Regions from separate parts of the Glycomyces sp. NPDC050141 genome, predicted to be linked through region 1. Evidence: riboswitches for the same ligand, from Rfam matches in the RefSeq annotation. Region 1 holds a riboswitch; the other holds the start of a gene.

What was found. Region 1 has a riboswitch for thiamine pyrophosphate ahead of ACZ60M_RS24720 (ECF transporter S component). Riboswitches for the same ligand answer to the same signal wherever they lie in the genome.
Region 2: linked by a shared signal. The riboswitch ahead of thiE (thiamine phosphate synthase) and the one ahead of ACZ60M_RS24720 (ECF transporter S component) in region 1 are both predicted to bind thiamine pyrophosphate.

The regions. Positions count from the first base shown of each region.
Region 1 is NZ_JBVJHZ010000066.1:8,267-15,679, reverse strand. Features, by position in the region: gene ACZ60M_RS24725 (ABC transporter ATP-binding protein) at 1-987, opposite strand, end outside; gene ACZ60M_RS24720 (ECF transporter S component) at 991-1,593, opposite strand; TPP riboswitch at 1,624-1,726, opposite strand; gene ACZ60M_RS24715 (MGMT family protein) at 1,826-2,176, shown strand; gene ACZ60M_RS24710 (cupin domain-containing protein) at 2,173-2,574, opposite strand; gene ACZ60M_RS24705 (EF-hand domain-containing protein) at 2,692-3,228, opposite strand; gene ACZ60M_RS24700 (DUF1349 domain-containing protein) at 3,379-3,972, opposite strand; gene ACZ60M_RS24695 (DEAD/DEAH box helicase) at 4,029-6,143, shown strand; gene ACZ60M_RS24690 (hypothetical protein) at 6,223-6,813, shown strand; gene ACZ60M_RS24685 (SGNH/GDSL hydrolase family protein) at 6,874-7,413, opposite strand, start outside.
Region 2 is NZ_JBVJHZ010000071.1:1,766-9,178, forward strand. Features, by position in the region: gene thiD (bifunctional hydroxymethylpyrimidine kinase/phosphomethylpyrimidine kinase) at 227-1,171, opposite strand; gene ACZ60M_RS25050 (thiazole synthase) at 1,168-1,962, opposite strand; gene thiS (sulfur carrier protein ThiS) at 1,965-2,159, opposite strand; gene thiO (glycine oxidase ThiO) at 2,156-3,289, opposite strand; partial or broken gene thiE (thiamine phosphate synthase) at 3,391-3,954, opposite strand; TPP riboswitch at 4,172-4,278, opposite strand; gene ACZ60M_RS25070 (family 1 glycosylhydrolase) at 4,373-5,629, opposite strand; gene ACZ60M_RS25075 (carbohydrate ABC transporter permease) at 5,626-6,462, opposite strand; gene ACZ60M_RS25080 (carbohydrate ABC transporter permease) at 6,459-7,406, opposite strand.

The sequences.
Region 1 (7,413 bases):
GAGCCGGTGGAGGGGCCGGGTCTCGCCGGGGACGGTGGCGCGGCCGCGCGTGGGCTTGGCGAGCCCGCCCGCGAGGAGGGCCAGTGTGGACTTTCCGGAGCCGTTGGGGCCGGTGACGGCGAGCAGTTCGCCTTGGCGCAGTTCGAAGGTGACGTCGTCGAGGGCGGGCTGCCCGGCGCCAGGATGGACGAGGGCGAGGTCGTCGCCGCGGAGCGCGACGTCTCCGGCGGCGCGGGCCGGGCGGGTCGGGAGCGGCGCACCGGGGACCCAGACGCCTTGGGCGGCAAGTTGTGCGCCGTGTGCGGCGAGGACCTTCGCGGCGGGGCCGTCGGCGATGAGGGTGCCGCCGGGGCCGAGGGCGATGACGCGGTCGACCAGGTCGAGGATCTCGGCGACGCGGTGCTCGACGACGATGAGGGTGGCTTCGGTGTCGGCGAGCGCGGCGCGGAGGGCCTCGCGGACGTCTTGGGCGCCTTCGGGGTCGAGGTTCGCGGTGGGTTCGTCGAGGAGGATGAGGTCGGGGCGGCGGGCGAGGACCCCGGCGAGGGCGAGGCGCTGCTGCTCGCCGCCGGAGAGGGCGTGCGTGGCGCGGTCGGTCCCGTAGGGGAAGCCGACGGCTTCGAGGGCTTCGCGGACTCGGGGCCAGATCTCGTCGCGGGGGACGGCCTGGTTCTCGAGGCCGAAGGCGACGTCGTCGCCGCTGCGGGCCATGACGAGCTGCGTCTCGGGGTCCTGGAAGAGGACGCCGACGCGGTCGCGCTGCTCGGCGGCGGACTTGCCGTCGATCAGAATATCGCCGTGCTGCTCGCCGGAGTCCTCGGTGAGGAGTCCGGCGAGCGCGGCGAGCAGGGTGGATTTGCCGGACCCGGAGGGGCCGAGCAGGAGGACCCGCTCGCCGGGTTCGACGCGGAGGTCGACGCCCGCGACGGCTTGGGCGCGGCGCCCGGCGTGGCGCCAGGCGAAGCCGCGGAACTCGACCGGGACCATGGGTCAGATCCGCTGGCGTTCGCGCCCGGCCGGGAAGCGGTCGAGGACGCCGGTGGGGAGCATGGCCTTGACGAGGAGTTTGGAGCCGAGTCCGGCGACGATGGCGCTGGAGACGGCGGCGATGGCGACGTACGGGACCTTGAAGGCCCACAGGTCGGCGTCGGGGTACCAGCGGAAGACGTCCCACAGGGTTCCGGCGACGCCGGAGAGGGCGCCGGCGGCGAGGACGGTGAGCGTGCCGAAGCGGCGGTAGCGGCCCGCGGCGAAGGGCAGTTCGCCGCCGAGGCCCTGGAGGAGGCCCTGGTAGAGGACCGTGATGCCGTACGGGGAGCCGAGGAGGAGCGACATGAGGGCGGCGAGGCCTTCGGTGAAGACGCCCGCTCCGGCTTTGCGGACGATGAGCGGGGCGAGGACGGCCGGGATGAGCCAGAGGCCGTAGACGACGGCGGCGAGCGGCGGGTAGAACGCGAGGGCGGGGCTGAGGGCGGCCCACACGAAGTTCCAGGCCCAGAAGACGACGCTGAAGGCGACGGCGAGGACGGCGCACGTGAGGATGTCGACGGTGCGCCAGCGGCCGGGGTTGAGGAGGGCAGGGCTGTCGGGCATGGGCTTGCCTTTCGAGGTTGCGGGCATTGCGCGACAGCGGCGACGACTTCCTACGCCGGTATTACCCGGATCAGGTGTGAGGGTCTGCGGTCGGTTCCGCACTCTCAGCCCATCGGCTCCCCTGTCAGCTTCGACGTTAACACCAGGAGGCGGTTCGTTAGCCGCAGCGATCCCGCCTGGTGGCGCCCGACGCTCGGCGCGGGCCGCCGCCCGGCCTCGGTAGATTGCGGTGGTGACGACTGAAGCGGATTGGGAGCGGGTGCGGCGGGTCGTGGAGGCGCTGCCGGAGGGCACGTGGACCTCGTACGGGGACCTGGCGGAGCTGATCGGTACGGGCCCGCGGCAGGTGGGCGCCTACATGCGGGATGGGCACTGCGCGAGGGCCTACCGGGTCCTCACCGCGGGCGGCACGGTCTCGGAGGGGTTCCGGTGGGCCGACGGCCGCACCGGCCGCGACGTGCCCGACCTCTTGCGCGCCGACGGCGTGGCGGTCAGCGCGAAGGGCCGCGCCGACCGCTCGCAGCGCATGTCGGTCTACGACTTGAAGCTGCTCGCGGCCGAACTCGACGAGGAGTCCGCCTAGGAACCGGTGGTGGCCGGCTGCCGGTCGGGCGTGTGGAGACGCAGGGACTCCTGTTCGGCGGGGTCGGTCCGGGCGACCAGGGCGGTGACGTCTTCGGCGCCGACGACGGGCTGGTGGAGCATGCCGGGCGGGATGTAGACCATGTCGCCGGGTTCGAGGTCGGCAAGGTGCTGGAGTTCGTCGCCGTAGCGGATCTGGTGGCGCCCGGCGAGGACGTAGATCGCCGACTCGTGGCCGTCGTGCATATGGGGGACGGTCTCGGTGTGCGCCTTGATGAACACCCGGTGCAGGCACAAACGCTGCGATCCCGCCGATTCCCGGGACACCCCAGCGGAGAACCGACCGCCCTGCGCACCCGTATAAGTGCCGTTCTCGCTCTTCATGATGACCACGTTCACGGCCACACCCTATCGGCATTCCCGTGGCGCGGCGGCGTTCTCGAGATCGCCGGGTGTGTCGTCCGCGGGCACGGGCGGCCCCTCGCCCCGGAAGCCGAGGAACCGCCCGTCGGGTGCTTACGCGTTCGCGAACAGGTCGATGGACCGCTCACGGGTGTAGTACTCGGTCACGACCGCCATGGCCTCTTCGAGGCTGACCTGGCCGTCGCCGTCGCGGTCGATCGACTGGAGGTCCGCCTCGACTACGCGCTCGTTCGAGCCCATGGCCTGGAGCGCCCGGACCCACTCCTCGACCGAGACGCGGCCGTCGCCATCGGCGTCGGCGATCGCGATGACGCTCTGGACCCAGGGGCGCGCGATCGCATCGAACCCCTCCGGGTTGTCGAGCAGCCGCTGCTCGGCGCCCTCCAGGAACTCGCTCTCGCTGATCGAGCCGGAGCCGTCGGCGTCGGTGGCCTCGGCGAGCCCGACGAAGAACTTGCGGGCGCCGTCGAGGATCGCCGCCGCCTCCGGCGAGTTCTCCCCGACCTGGAACTCCGTGATGACGCGGCGGGCCATCGCCTCGAAGTCCGCGGCGGTGACCTCGCCGTCGCCGTCGATGTCGAAGTTCGCGAACCGGGTGCGCATCTTCGCGCGGTAGTCGTTCTGGCTCATGAAGTGTCCTCCTGCGTAGTGCTGTGCCTTGCCGCAGAACAGTCTGCGGTCCGCCACGGCGTCGGCGCGGGAGTACGAGACGGTAACCACCGCGTGTCGCGGCATCGGACCGGTCGGGACGCCACGGGTCCCACGGTTCGCGAACGCCGCCTAGTGCAGGGCCGCGTCCGGTTCCGTGAGCCGCCACGAGGTGAAAGCAACCGAGAGTCCGGCGCGGGACGGCGCGCAGCAGTAGGGCCCGGCCTGGGCCTCGGCGCCCGGGTCGAGCGGGGCGAGGCGCACGAGCCGCCAGGGCTCGTCCTCGACTCGCGCGCGGACGATGACGGCGTCGTCGAAGCGGCTGGCCCGGATGGTGACCTCGCGGTCGGCCCACTCGGGGACGGGCGCGACCGACCAGTCGGATTTCCCGGCGGTGACGACGGCGCCGACTTGCGGTGCGCCGTCGGCGTACTCGACCCCGGCCTTGATCCAGTGCTCGGCGTCGACGCGGACCATGAGCCCCGCCTGGTCGAACTGCGCCTCGAACGACGCGATGAAGCTCACCTCGACGGCCCGGGCGCGGTCCCAGTCCTCCAGGAGCGCGTGCTCGTCCTCGTGCACGAAGCCGTACCCGGTGTGCCGCCACGCGTCGCTGCCCTCGGCCGCCGTGACCAGCAGTCGGCCGTCCGACTCCTCCGCCGCGACCGGCAGCGCCGTCCAGGCGCCGGACTTCCAATGAACATCAATCGGTGCCAAACCGTCCATCGGCCCGAGCCTACTGTCGTCACCCTCGGTCATACCAGTGCGGTACAACGGTCCCTATGGCAGGAACAGCGACGCTCAGAGACGAAGCCGAGACACTGCTGCGCGCCCTCGCGGGCGAGCACGCGCGGCTGCGCGAGGACCAGTGGCGGGCCATCGCGGCCCTCTGCGACGAGGACGAACCGGGCAGGCGCGTGCTCCTGGTGCAGCGCACCGGGTTCGGCAAGTCCGCGGTGTACTTCACGGCCACCTCGCTCCTGCGCCGCCGCGGCGCGGGCCCCACCGTGATCGTCTCGCCCCTGCTCGCGCTCATGCGCAACCAGATCGAGGCCGCCCAGCGCGCCGGGGTGCGCGCCCGCACCATCAACTCGGCCAACCCAGAGGACTGGGACGCGATCGCCGAGGCCATCGCCGAGGACGCGGTGGACGTGCTGCTCATCAGCCCCGAGCGGCTGAACAACCCGGCGTTCCGCGACTACCAGCTGCCGAAGCTCGCCGCCGGTTGCGGCCTGCTCGTCGTCGACGAGGCCCACTGCATCTCCGACTGGGGCCACGACTTCCGGCCCGACTACCGCCGCATCGCCACGTTCATCGAGGACCTGCCCGGCAGCGTCCCGGTCCTGGCGACCACCGCCACCGCGAACGCCCGCGTCTCCGACGACATCGCCGAGCAGCTGGACAAGCAGGGCGCGGCCACGCTCGTCCTGCGCGGCAGCCTCGACCGCGAGTCCCTGCGGCTTTCGGTGGTCGACATGCCCGACAACGCCCACCGCCTCGCGTGGCTCGACGAGCAGCTCCCCCGCATCGACGGCTCCGGCATCATCTACACGCTCACCGTGGCCGCCGCCGAGGAGGTCAGCGACTACCTCGCCTCGCGCGGCCACGCCGTCGGCTCCTACACCGGCCGCACCGACAACGCCGAACGCCTTGAGCGCGAAGAGGAGCTGCTCGGCAACCGCATCAAGGCGCTCGTCGCCACCAGCGCCCTCGGCATGGGGTTCGACAAGCCCGACCTCGGCTTCGTCGTCCACTTGGGAGCGCCGTCCTCGCCTGTGGCGTACTACCAGCAGATCGGCCGCGCGGGCCGCGCCCGCGACCGCGCCGAGGTGGTGCTCCTGCCCGGCAGCGAGGACCGGGCGATCTGGGACTACTTCGGGTCGCTGTCGTTCCCCGCTGAGGACGCCGTACGCCGCACCCTCGACGTGCTCGCCGCCGAGGGCCGCGCGCTGTCGACCGCCGCGCTCGAGACGCGGGTCGACCTGCGCCGCACCAGGCTCGAGATGATGCTGAAAGTGCTCGATGTGGACGGCGCGGTGCGCCGCGTCAAGGGCGGCTGGGAGGCCACCGGGCAGCCGTGGGCGTACGACGCCGAGCGGTACGCCAAAGTGGACGCGGCCCGCAAGCACGAGCAGCGGCGCATGATCGCCTACGAGGCCACGGGCGAGTGCCGCCTGGAGTTCCTGCGCAAGGAGCTCGACGACGCCGAGGCCGTGCCGTGCGGGCGCTGCGACAACTGCACCGGCACCCGCACCGAGGCCGGCGTCTCGGCCGAAGCGGCGGCCGGTGCGGCGGCGGCACTGTCGAAACCGGGCGTGCCGTTCGAGGCGAAGCGCATGTGGCCTACCGGCTTGCAGGCCATCGGCATCGACCTGAAGGGGAAGATCCCGGCCGGCGCAAGCGCCGAGCCGGGCCGGGCGCTCGCGCGGCTCTCGGACATCGGCTGGGGCGGGCCGCTCCGCGAGCTCCTGTCCGACGGCGCGGACCGGGAGGTCCCCGAGGACGTGTTCAAGGCCGTGGTGCAGGTCCTGGCGTCCTGGGACTGGGCCGACCGGCCCTCGGCGGTCGTCTCGATGGGCTCGCTCTCGCGCCCCAGGCTCGTCGACGGCCTCGCCCAGCGCCTCGCGAAGCTCGGCCGCATGGACTACCTCGGCTCGCTCGGCCGCGCCCGCGACACCGGCAGCGGCATGCACCGCGCCAACAGCGCCCAGCGCCTCCAGCAGGTGCTGCACGCGTTCACTGTGGACTTCGCGGTGCCGCTCTCGGAGGCGCGGCCGAGCGTGCTCCTCGTCGACGACGTGCGCGACAGCGGCTGGTCTATGACCGTCGCCGCCATGCGCCTGCGCGAAGCGGGAGCGACCGCCGTCTACCCGCTGACCCTCGCGCTCCAGGCCTGAGACCGGTCCCGTCCACCGGGCGCACTGTTTGCAGAGTGCACTGTCGCTCCCGGTGGACGTCGCGAGCTAGGGTCGCCCAATGGTCATCTCCTTCAACACCAATGGTCTTCAGCAACAGGATGCGACGACCTGGACCGACCCCCGCACCGGCGACGTCGCCAAAGTGGTCGTCGCCCAGGGGACCCCGTTCCCCGTTGAATGGCTCCGCGACCCCTACGCGCTGCAGCGCGGCTTCGCCGGCATGTACGCCGAGCGGGGCTGCGTCATCGAGGTCGAGCCCGTCAACCTCGGCGGCGTCACCGCGATCCGCCAGCTGATCAAGCTGCCGATCCCGGACGCGCCGAGCGGGCAGCGGTTCATGGCCATTTTCACTTTGGCGAAGGCGCCCCAGTACGCCCAGTTGATGTACATCGCCACCGAACACGGCATGACCGGCCTTCGCGAGGCCACGCTCATGGCCCAGGTCGGCTTCGACAACTGGACGATGCCCCACCCCTTCGACCCGCAGCTCCAGACCCGCCTGCCGTTCCACCGCGGCGACGACCCGGCCTTCGACCCCCAGTTCCCCGACCACCCGCTCTCGCGCGCCCGCGCCTTCACCTGGAACGTGGGCCGCTACGCCCAGGTCGATCCCGGCTTCGCCGCGCTCCCCGACAACTGGAACGCGTAACCGCAACGCGCGCAACGGGCCCGGCAGGATCACCGCCGGGCCCGTCGTCGTACTCAAGCGCTACAGCGCGCCCAGCACCGCCGGGAGGTAGCCGCTGAGGTGCCCCGAGGCCTTCGGGTGGTACGGCACGTCAGTGAGCGTGAACCCGTGCAGCCACGGCTGCTGCGAGCACACCTCGTGGCCCGTGAACTCGTCGCGCACGTCCACATAGGTGAACCCGTGCGCCGTGGCGGCCTCCTCGATCACCCCCGAGAGCAGGTCGGCGCCCGCGTTCATGAGCTGCTGCTCGGTGATGCTGATCGAACCGAACGCGTCGCAGGTGTTCCGCGCCGCGAACAGGCGCGGGTACCCGGTCACCACGACCACGGCGTCCGGCGACCGCGTCTCGATCTCGGTGTAGACCGCGTCCAGCTTCGCGGGCAGCTCCTCGACGGCCTTGCGCTCGGCCTCCTGGATCGCCGGGGTGCAGTTCGTGAACGGCGTGATGCACGCGGTGATCGCATCGGTCCAGCCGATGTCGTTGCCGCCGATGCCGATGGTGACCAGGTCGGTCCCGGCCTCGAGGGCCTGGACCTGCCCGGCGAGCACGTCGTCGGTGGT
Region 2 (7,413 bases), on a different contig from region 1:
CTCCTCGAATATCGATCGTCCAGCGCCCGCCGTTCGAACCCGGCGGCGCCGAAATGTCAGACCCTTATGTCAGGGTTAAAACCGGGGGCCCACAGATTTCGCAGCGCTTTCGGCGTCCCCGAAAACCGCGCCGGGCACCGAGCGCAGCGGCCCAGTTCGGCGCCGCCCGCAGCGCCTCCGGAAACCGGCCGCCATCCGGCCCACGAACTCGTTGCACCGCAACCGCTCACAGGGCTGCGCCCCGTACACCGTGGTGATGAACCGGGCCCGGGCCGAGGCCGAGACGCCAGTCGGCGGCGGCCTTCAGCGCCTCCGTCACGTAGGCCTTCGCACCCGCGACCGCCTGCGGCAGCGGGTGACCGAGCGCCAGCCGGGCCGCGATCGCCGCCGCGAGCGTGCAGCCGGTGCCGTGGTCGTTGCGGGTCGCAACCCGCGGCGCGGCGAGGTCGAGCATCTGGCCGTCGCACCAGAGCACGTCGACCGCAGACGCCGAACCGCCAGGCACTCCCCCTGCCTCGCCCGGCACACGATCGTCGCGCTCCCCCGCTCCGGCCTCGCGGTGCCCGTCACACTCCTCCACTCCGGCCCCGCGGTGCCCGCCCTTGACGAGCACCGCCCGCGGGCCGTACGTCGCCAGCGCGCGGGCAGCCTCGCGCATGTCGTCGACCGTGTCGATCTCCCGGCCGAGCAGCTGCCGGGCCTCGATCAGGTTGGGCGTCAACACGGTCGCGAGCGGGCCGAGCCGCGCCAGATACGCGGCCGGGTCCCCCGCGAAGAGCGAATCGCCGGTCGTCGTGACCATGACCGGGTCGACCACCAGATTCGGCAGCCGGTCGGCCTCGCCGTACTGCGCGACGAGCGCGAGCAGCGCGTCCCCGCCGAGCATCCCGGTCTTGACCGCCGCGACCCGGAAGTCCCCGAGGACCGCGTCCAGTTGCGCCCGAACGAGATCCGTACCGACCGCCTCCGCGGCGGTCACGCCGCGCGTGTTCTGGGCGGTGATCGCAGTGATGACGCTCGTGCCGTGGACGCCGTGCGCGGCGAACGTATGCAGGTCCGCCTGGATGCCCGCGCCGCCGCCGGAGTCGGAACCGGCGATCGTGAGGGCGACGGGCGGGGTGCGCCCGTCCCCGGCTCGCGGGCCCCGCAGCGAAGGGTGCGCGCCGCTCACAGGTCCGCCATGCCGTCGAAGCTCGACGAGGCGCTGGCCAAGTGGCGCTTGGGGATGCGTCCGGCGAGGCGGGCGGCGCGCCCGGCGTTGACGGCGTCGCGCATGGCGGCGGCCATGAGCGCGGGGTCGGCGGCGCGGGTGACGGCGGTGGCGAGGAGGACGGCCGAGCAGCCGAGTTCCATGGCGAGCGCGGCATCGGAGGCGGTGCCGATCCCCGCGTCGCAGATGACGGGCACGTTGGCGTTCTCGCAGATCAGGGCCATGTTGTGCGGGTTGCGGACGCCGAGACCGGTGCCGATGGGGGCGGCGAGGGGCATGACGGCGGCGCAGCCGGCGTCTTCGAGGCGGCGGGCGAGCACGGGGTCGTCGCTGGTGTAGGGCAGGACGGTGAAGCCGTCGGCGACAAGGGCTTCGGCGGCGTCGAGGAGTTCGACGGGGTCGGGAAGGAGGGTGTCCTCGTCGCCGATGACCTCGAGCTTGATCCAGTTGGTGGCGAAGGCTTCACGGGCGAGTTTGGCGGTGCGCACGGCCTGCTCGGCGGTGAAGCACCCGGCGGTGTTGGGGAGGAGTTCGACGCCGCAGCGCTCGATGACGTCCAGGATGGAGCCCGAGGCGCCGGGGTCGACGCGTCGCAGTGCGACCGTGACGAGTTCGGTGCCGGAGGCGGTGATGGCCTCGGCGAGCTGGGCGTGGTTGGCGGCGCCGCCGGTGCCGAGGATGAGGCGTGAGGTGAAGGTCTTGTCGGCGATTTTCAGGTCGGCGTCGGACCGGGTGATGGTGCGCTGTTCCATGGCTAGCCTCCTTGGGTCGCGGTGAGGACTTCGACGGCGTCGCCGTCGGTGAGCGGGTATTGGTCCCATTCGGAGCGCGGCACGACTTCGCCGTTCAGCGCCACGGCGATGCCGCGGCGGGCGGTGGTGACGGCCGCGACGGCGTCGGCGATGGTCGCGATGCCTTCACGCGCTTCGCCATTGACCTCGATGTTCATGAATCGGCCTCCTGGGCGGATGTGGGTTCGACGGCCGGGCGCGGGTCTCGCGGGGGCCCGAACCGGAGCGGGTCGAAGGCGGCCGGGGCGGCCGTGTCGTCTCCGGCGAGCAGTGCCGCGACCGCGGTGGCGGTGGCCGGGATGAGGGCGATGCCGTTGCGGTAGTGGCCGGTCGCGGCGATGGTGCGTTCGTCGAGGCGGCCGATGAGCGGGAGGTTGTCGGGGGTGCCGGGGCGGAAGCCGACGCTCACTTCGTCGAGGTGGTACTCGGCGATCTCGGGAACGAGCTCGATGGCGTGGCGCAGCAGGTCGTGCACGGCTCCGGCGGTGCCGGTGCGGCGGTCGAAGCCGCGCTCGTCACTGGAGGCGCCCACGACGACCTCGCCGCTGTCGCGGGCGACTATGTAGATCGGGTGGCCTTTCACGAAGCCGCGCACCGTGGTCCGGGGAGTCGGCTGGTCGCCGACGGCGCGGAGGCGGAGGACGGCGCCTCGCACCGGGCGGACCGGCAGGTGCCAGCGAGTGGCCGTGGCGGCACCGACAAATCTCGCCGATCCGCATCCGGCCGCGATGACCACCTGGTCGGCGTCGAGCGCCGCCAAGTCATCAACATGTCCGGCACGCAGTTCGCCCCCGGCACGCTGGGCCGCGACCAGTAGTGCGTCATGTACTACACGCGGATCGACGGCACGGTCCTCCGGAGCGAGCACCCCGCCGCGCACCCGGTGGCTCAGCAGCGGCTCGACCTTGCGCGCGGCGCGCGCCGTGAGCGGCTCGACGTTCCTTGCGGTGAACCGGTACAACTCGGCCTGGCGGTCGACCTCGGCGCGGTCGCCGTCCTCGACCCCGACCACGAGGGTCGGCACGTCGCGGAAACCGATCTGGAGGCCCGACGCAGCTTCGAGTTCGCGGGCGAAGCCGGGCCAGGCGTCGGCCGACTCGGCCATGAAGGGGCCGAGGGCTTCCTCGCCGTAGTGGGCTTCGGTGACGGGCGCGATCATGCCGGCGGCCACGCGCGAGGCGCCCGAGCCCGGGTCGGGGTCGTGCACGACGACCTCCGCGCCGGACTGGGCGGCCCGCCACGCGACGGCGAGCCCGATAGATCCGGCGCCGACGATGGCGATGCGCATCAGCCTTCGCCCGTCCCTCGCAGGAGGCCGGTATCGGGCGAGTCGGACCCGCGGAGACGGTCAGCGAAGTCGTCCGCACCGGACCGGCTGCCCTCCTCGCCAACGGCCGCAAGGAGTTCCGCCGTCGCCTGACGCGGGTCCCCGGCAGCCGAGATCGCACCGACCACGGCCACGCCGTGGGCCCCCGCCTCGCGGCACAGCGCTGCGCGCTCGGCCGTGATGCCCCCGATGGCGATCACCGGGAGGTCGACGGCCTCGCACACGGCGGCCAGGCCTTCGAGCCCGATCGGCTGCGGCAGGCCGGCTTTCGTCGTGGTGCCCCACACGGGGCCGACCCCGAGGTACGTGGCCCCGGCCCGACGCGCGGCGCGCGCCGACTCGGGGTCGCGGGCGGTGCCGCCGATGATCGAGGCGGCCGGGAGGACGCGCCGGGCGGCGTCGATCGGGAGGTCGTCGGCGCCGAGGTGGACGCCGTCCGCGCCGACCGCCTGCGCGATGTGCACGCGGTCGTTCACCAGGCAGAGCGCCCCGTAGTGATCGCACAGCGCGGCGATCGCAGTAGCGAGGTCGAAGGCCGCGCGGTCGGTGTAGTGGTCCTCGGGCCGGACCTGGACGATTCGCGCCCCGGCGATCAGAGCCGCCTCGACGACGGCAAGCGGATCGCGTTGCGCCCCAACAAGTCGGGAGGTAGCGAAGCCATCCGGCGCGGCGGAAGCCGGGGCCGAGCCGGAGGACACCGCAAGCGCATCGCCGATCGGCGCGCCCGCCGACGCCAGCTCAGCACGGCCGCGCGTCGGTGAAGGTTCCGGAGGGAAAGCACCGTTCAAGGGGCCGATCGGGCCGCGGGTGTCGGTGATGACGTGAAGTCGGGGTAGACGAGTAGCGCGCATAGCTCCTTCTCCCTGCGCCAGCATGATCTGGATCAGGTTCGACGGTCGGGACTACCTAGTCCCCTCTCAGCCCGATGCATCGGACTCCCGTGGGTTTTATTCGTTTACGGCCGCTACGCTACGTCATCGCGAGCGGTCCTCGCAAGAGCGGTGTCAGGAAGTGGACACCACCCGGCCCGCGAGGGCCGGGCGGTCATTCGCCGAGCGCGTGGTGCCTGAAGCGGTCGGCGACCTCGGTGCGGACCCGTTCAAGACCGTGAGCGGTCTCCTCGAGCCGCCACAGCCCCATGGTGAGCCGGTGCGCCTCGCGCGGCAGCTCGGAGTGCCGGTACGTCCACTCGTACATGTCGAACAGGGGCCACCACGTGTACCCGACGACGTCGACGCCGGACGCGCGCAGCCCGTGCAGCGCGGCCACCGACTCGTCGAGCCACTCGATCCGCTCCGCGACCGACCCGGTCACGCACGTCTCGGTGAGCATCACCGGCGCCCCGTACCGGTCGGCGGCTTCGCGGACGAGCTCGTTCATGCCCGTGACGCCGTCGTCGCGGAACGGGCGCGGGTCGCGGAAGCCGCCGCCGTGGAAGACCCCGGCCTCGAAGACCTCGGTGGAGTGGCGGGGGTAGTAGTTCACGCCCATGACGTCGGGCAGCACGGGCGCCTCGGCGAACCAGGCGAAGTCGTCGTCGCCCCATCCGTTGGCGCGCAGGTGCTTCTCAAGTGGATGGTCACTGTCCACCTTGCCTGTGACGAGGTCTTCGACGAGGAATACCTGCCCCTTGAGGCGGGCGGCGTGCTCGCGGTGCTCGGGCGCGTCGATGTCGCCGACGTAGCGCATCCCGGCGTCGACGTGGACGAAGACCCCGCGGTCGCCGAGCACGTCGCGCATGGCCCGCTGGGCGAGCACGAAGCCGCGGCCGAGCTGCCCGACCATCGTGCTGAGCCCTTGCGTCCCAGAGAGGTACGGGGGCCAGTACGCGTACTCGCCGGAGAACAGCGCGTGGATCATCGGCTCGTTCACCGGCGTGTAGTCGGTGACGCCCAGGTGCAGGTAGCGCTCGGCGACCTGCGCGGAGTACTCGGCGACGAGCTTCGGGTAGTCCGGGTTCGCAAACTGGTTCTCGAGCCACAGTGGAGTGCCGTAGTGCATGAGGTCCACAATGGGCCGGAGGTTCAGCTCGGCGTACCGGTCCATGACGCGGTCGAGCCAGGCCCAGTCCCAGCGGCCGGGCTCGGGCTGGATGCGGTGCCACGGCACGCCCCAGCGCACCAGTTCCGCACCGGCCTCGACGGCCAGGCCCAGGTCCGAGTGGAACCGCTCGTAGTGCTCGGTGAGCTCGTACTCGTCGATCGGCCGCTCGCCGGGCCCGGCCTGGGGCACGAAGGTGTCCTCGACACCGACGGCGAAGTGGAACCGGCCGTCGAGGTGCCAGTTGGGGGAGCCGGTCATTTGAGTCCTGTCGTTGCGATGTTCTCGATGAAACGCCGCTGGATGAAGAGGAACGCGATGACGAGCGGCAGGATCGCGATCAGCGAGCCGGCCATCATCACCCCGTGCGGCACGATGCCGCTGGGCCCGGTGAGCTGCGTCAGGCCCGAGGTGATCGTGCCCATCTCCGCGTCGGTGGTGAACACCAGCGGCCACAGCAGGTCGTTCCAGTTGTTGACGAAGGTGAAGAGCCCCAGGGTGAGCAGGGCGGGAACGGCGTTCGGGAGCACAATGGACCGGAAGATCCGGAACTCCCCCGCGCCGTCGATGCGCGCGGCCTGGTCGATGTCGCGCGGCAGCGCGAGGAAGAACTGGCGCAGGAAGAAGATCCCGAACGCGTCGGCGGCGCGCGGCGCGATGAGCCCGGTGTACGTGTTCACCCAGCCGAGGTCGGCCACCAGCTGGTACAGCGGGATGAGCGTGGCCTGGAACGGGATCATCAGCGTCGCGATGATGACGACGAGCAGGAGCCGCCGCCCGGTGAAGTCCAAGCGCGCCAACGCATAAGCGGCGAGCGAGTCGAAGACCAGCGCGAAGAGCGTCACGCCCCCGGCGAACACGAAGCTGTTGCCGACCAGCCGCGCGAACGGCAGTTCCGAAGTGACCGTGGCGAGGTTGTCGAGCGTCCAGTCGTCCGGGAGCAGGCTCGGCGGGTAGGCGTTGACCTCGGCCGCGGGCTTGAACGCGGTGAGCACGATGATCGCGATCGGCAGCAGCACGAGGGCGGTGACGGCGACGAACGCGATCGTCGCGAGCACAGTGGAGGGACGGAGTTCCCGGAGGCGCGTCCTCATGCCAGGTCCTTTTCTTTGCGGCCGAAGAACACGAACTGCACGAGGCTCAGCAGCAGGGTCGCGGCGAGCAGCACGTACGACAGCGCCGAGGCGAAGCCGATGTCGAGCTTGCGGAAACCGGACTCGTAGATCTCCATGACGAGGGTCTGCGTCGAGCCGTAGGGGCCGCCGCCGGTCATGACGTAGATCTGGTCGAAGGCCTGGAGCGCGGCGATCATCGCGAAGATGAGCACGAACGCCATCGTGTTGGACAGCAGGGGAAGCGTGACGTTGCGCAGCCTGGACCACGCCCCGGCGCCGTCCATGCGGGCGGCCTCGTAGATCGAGGGCGGGATGTCCTGGAGACCGGCCAGGAAGATCACGAAGTAGAAGCCGAAGAGCTTCCAGACGGCCACGAGCACGACCATGGGCATGGCCAGGTGCGGGTCCTCCAGGACGTTGCCGATCTGGATGCCGGCCCCGCGCAGCCAGTAGTTGAGCAGGCCCACCTGCGGGTCGACGAGGTAGCTCCAGGCGAAGGCCGCCACGGAGAACGACACGACGAACGGTACGAACAGGGCGGTGCGGAAGAAGCCGCGGAAGGGCAGCCGCGGGTTGTTGAGCAGCAGCGCCAGCGCCAGCGCGGAGACGACCGCGAGGGGGGTGAACAGCACCGTGTAGAGGGCGGTGTTGGTGACGGCGTTGAGGATGTCGGGGTCGGTGAAGACGCCGATGTAGTTCTCGAGGCCGATGAACTCGGGTTCGCCGAAGCCGCTGGCGTCCGTGAAGGACAGCCGCAGGGCCGAGAGCATCGGCCAGATCGTGAACGCGCCGAGGATGATCAGTGCCGGGGCGAGGAACGCGGCGGCTTTGAGGCCCCGGCCGGCGGGGCTGTCGGCGCGGCGCCGTCCGCCCAGCGGTGCGGGCGGGCGGTAGCGGCGGCCCGTCGGTGGTGCGGTGTGCATGGTCTCC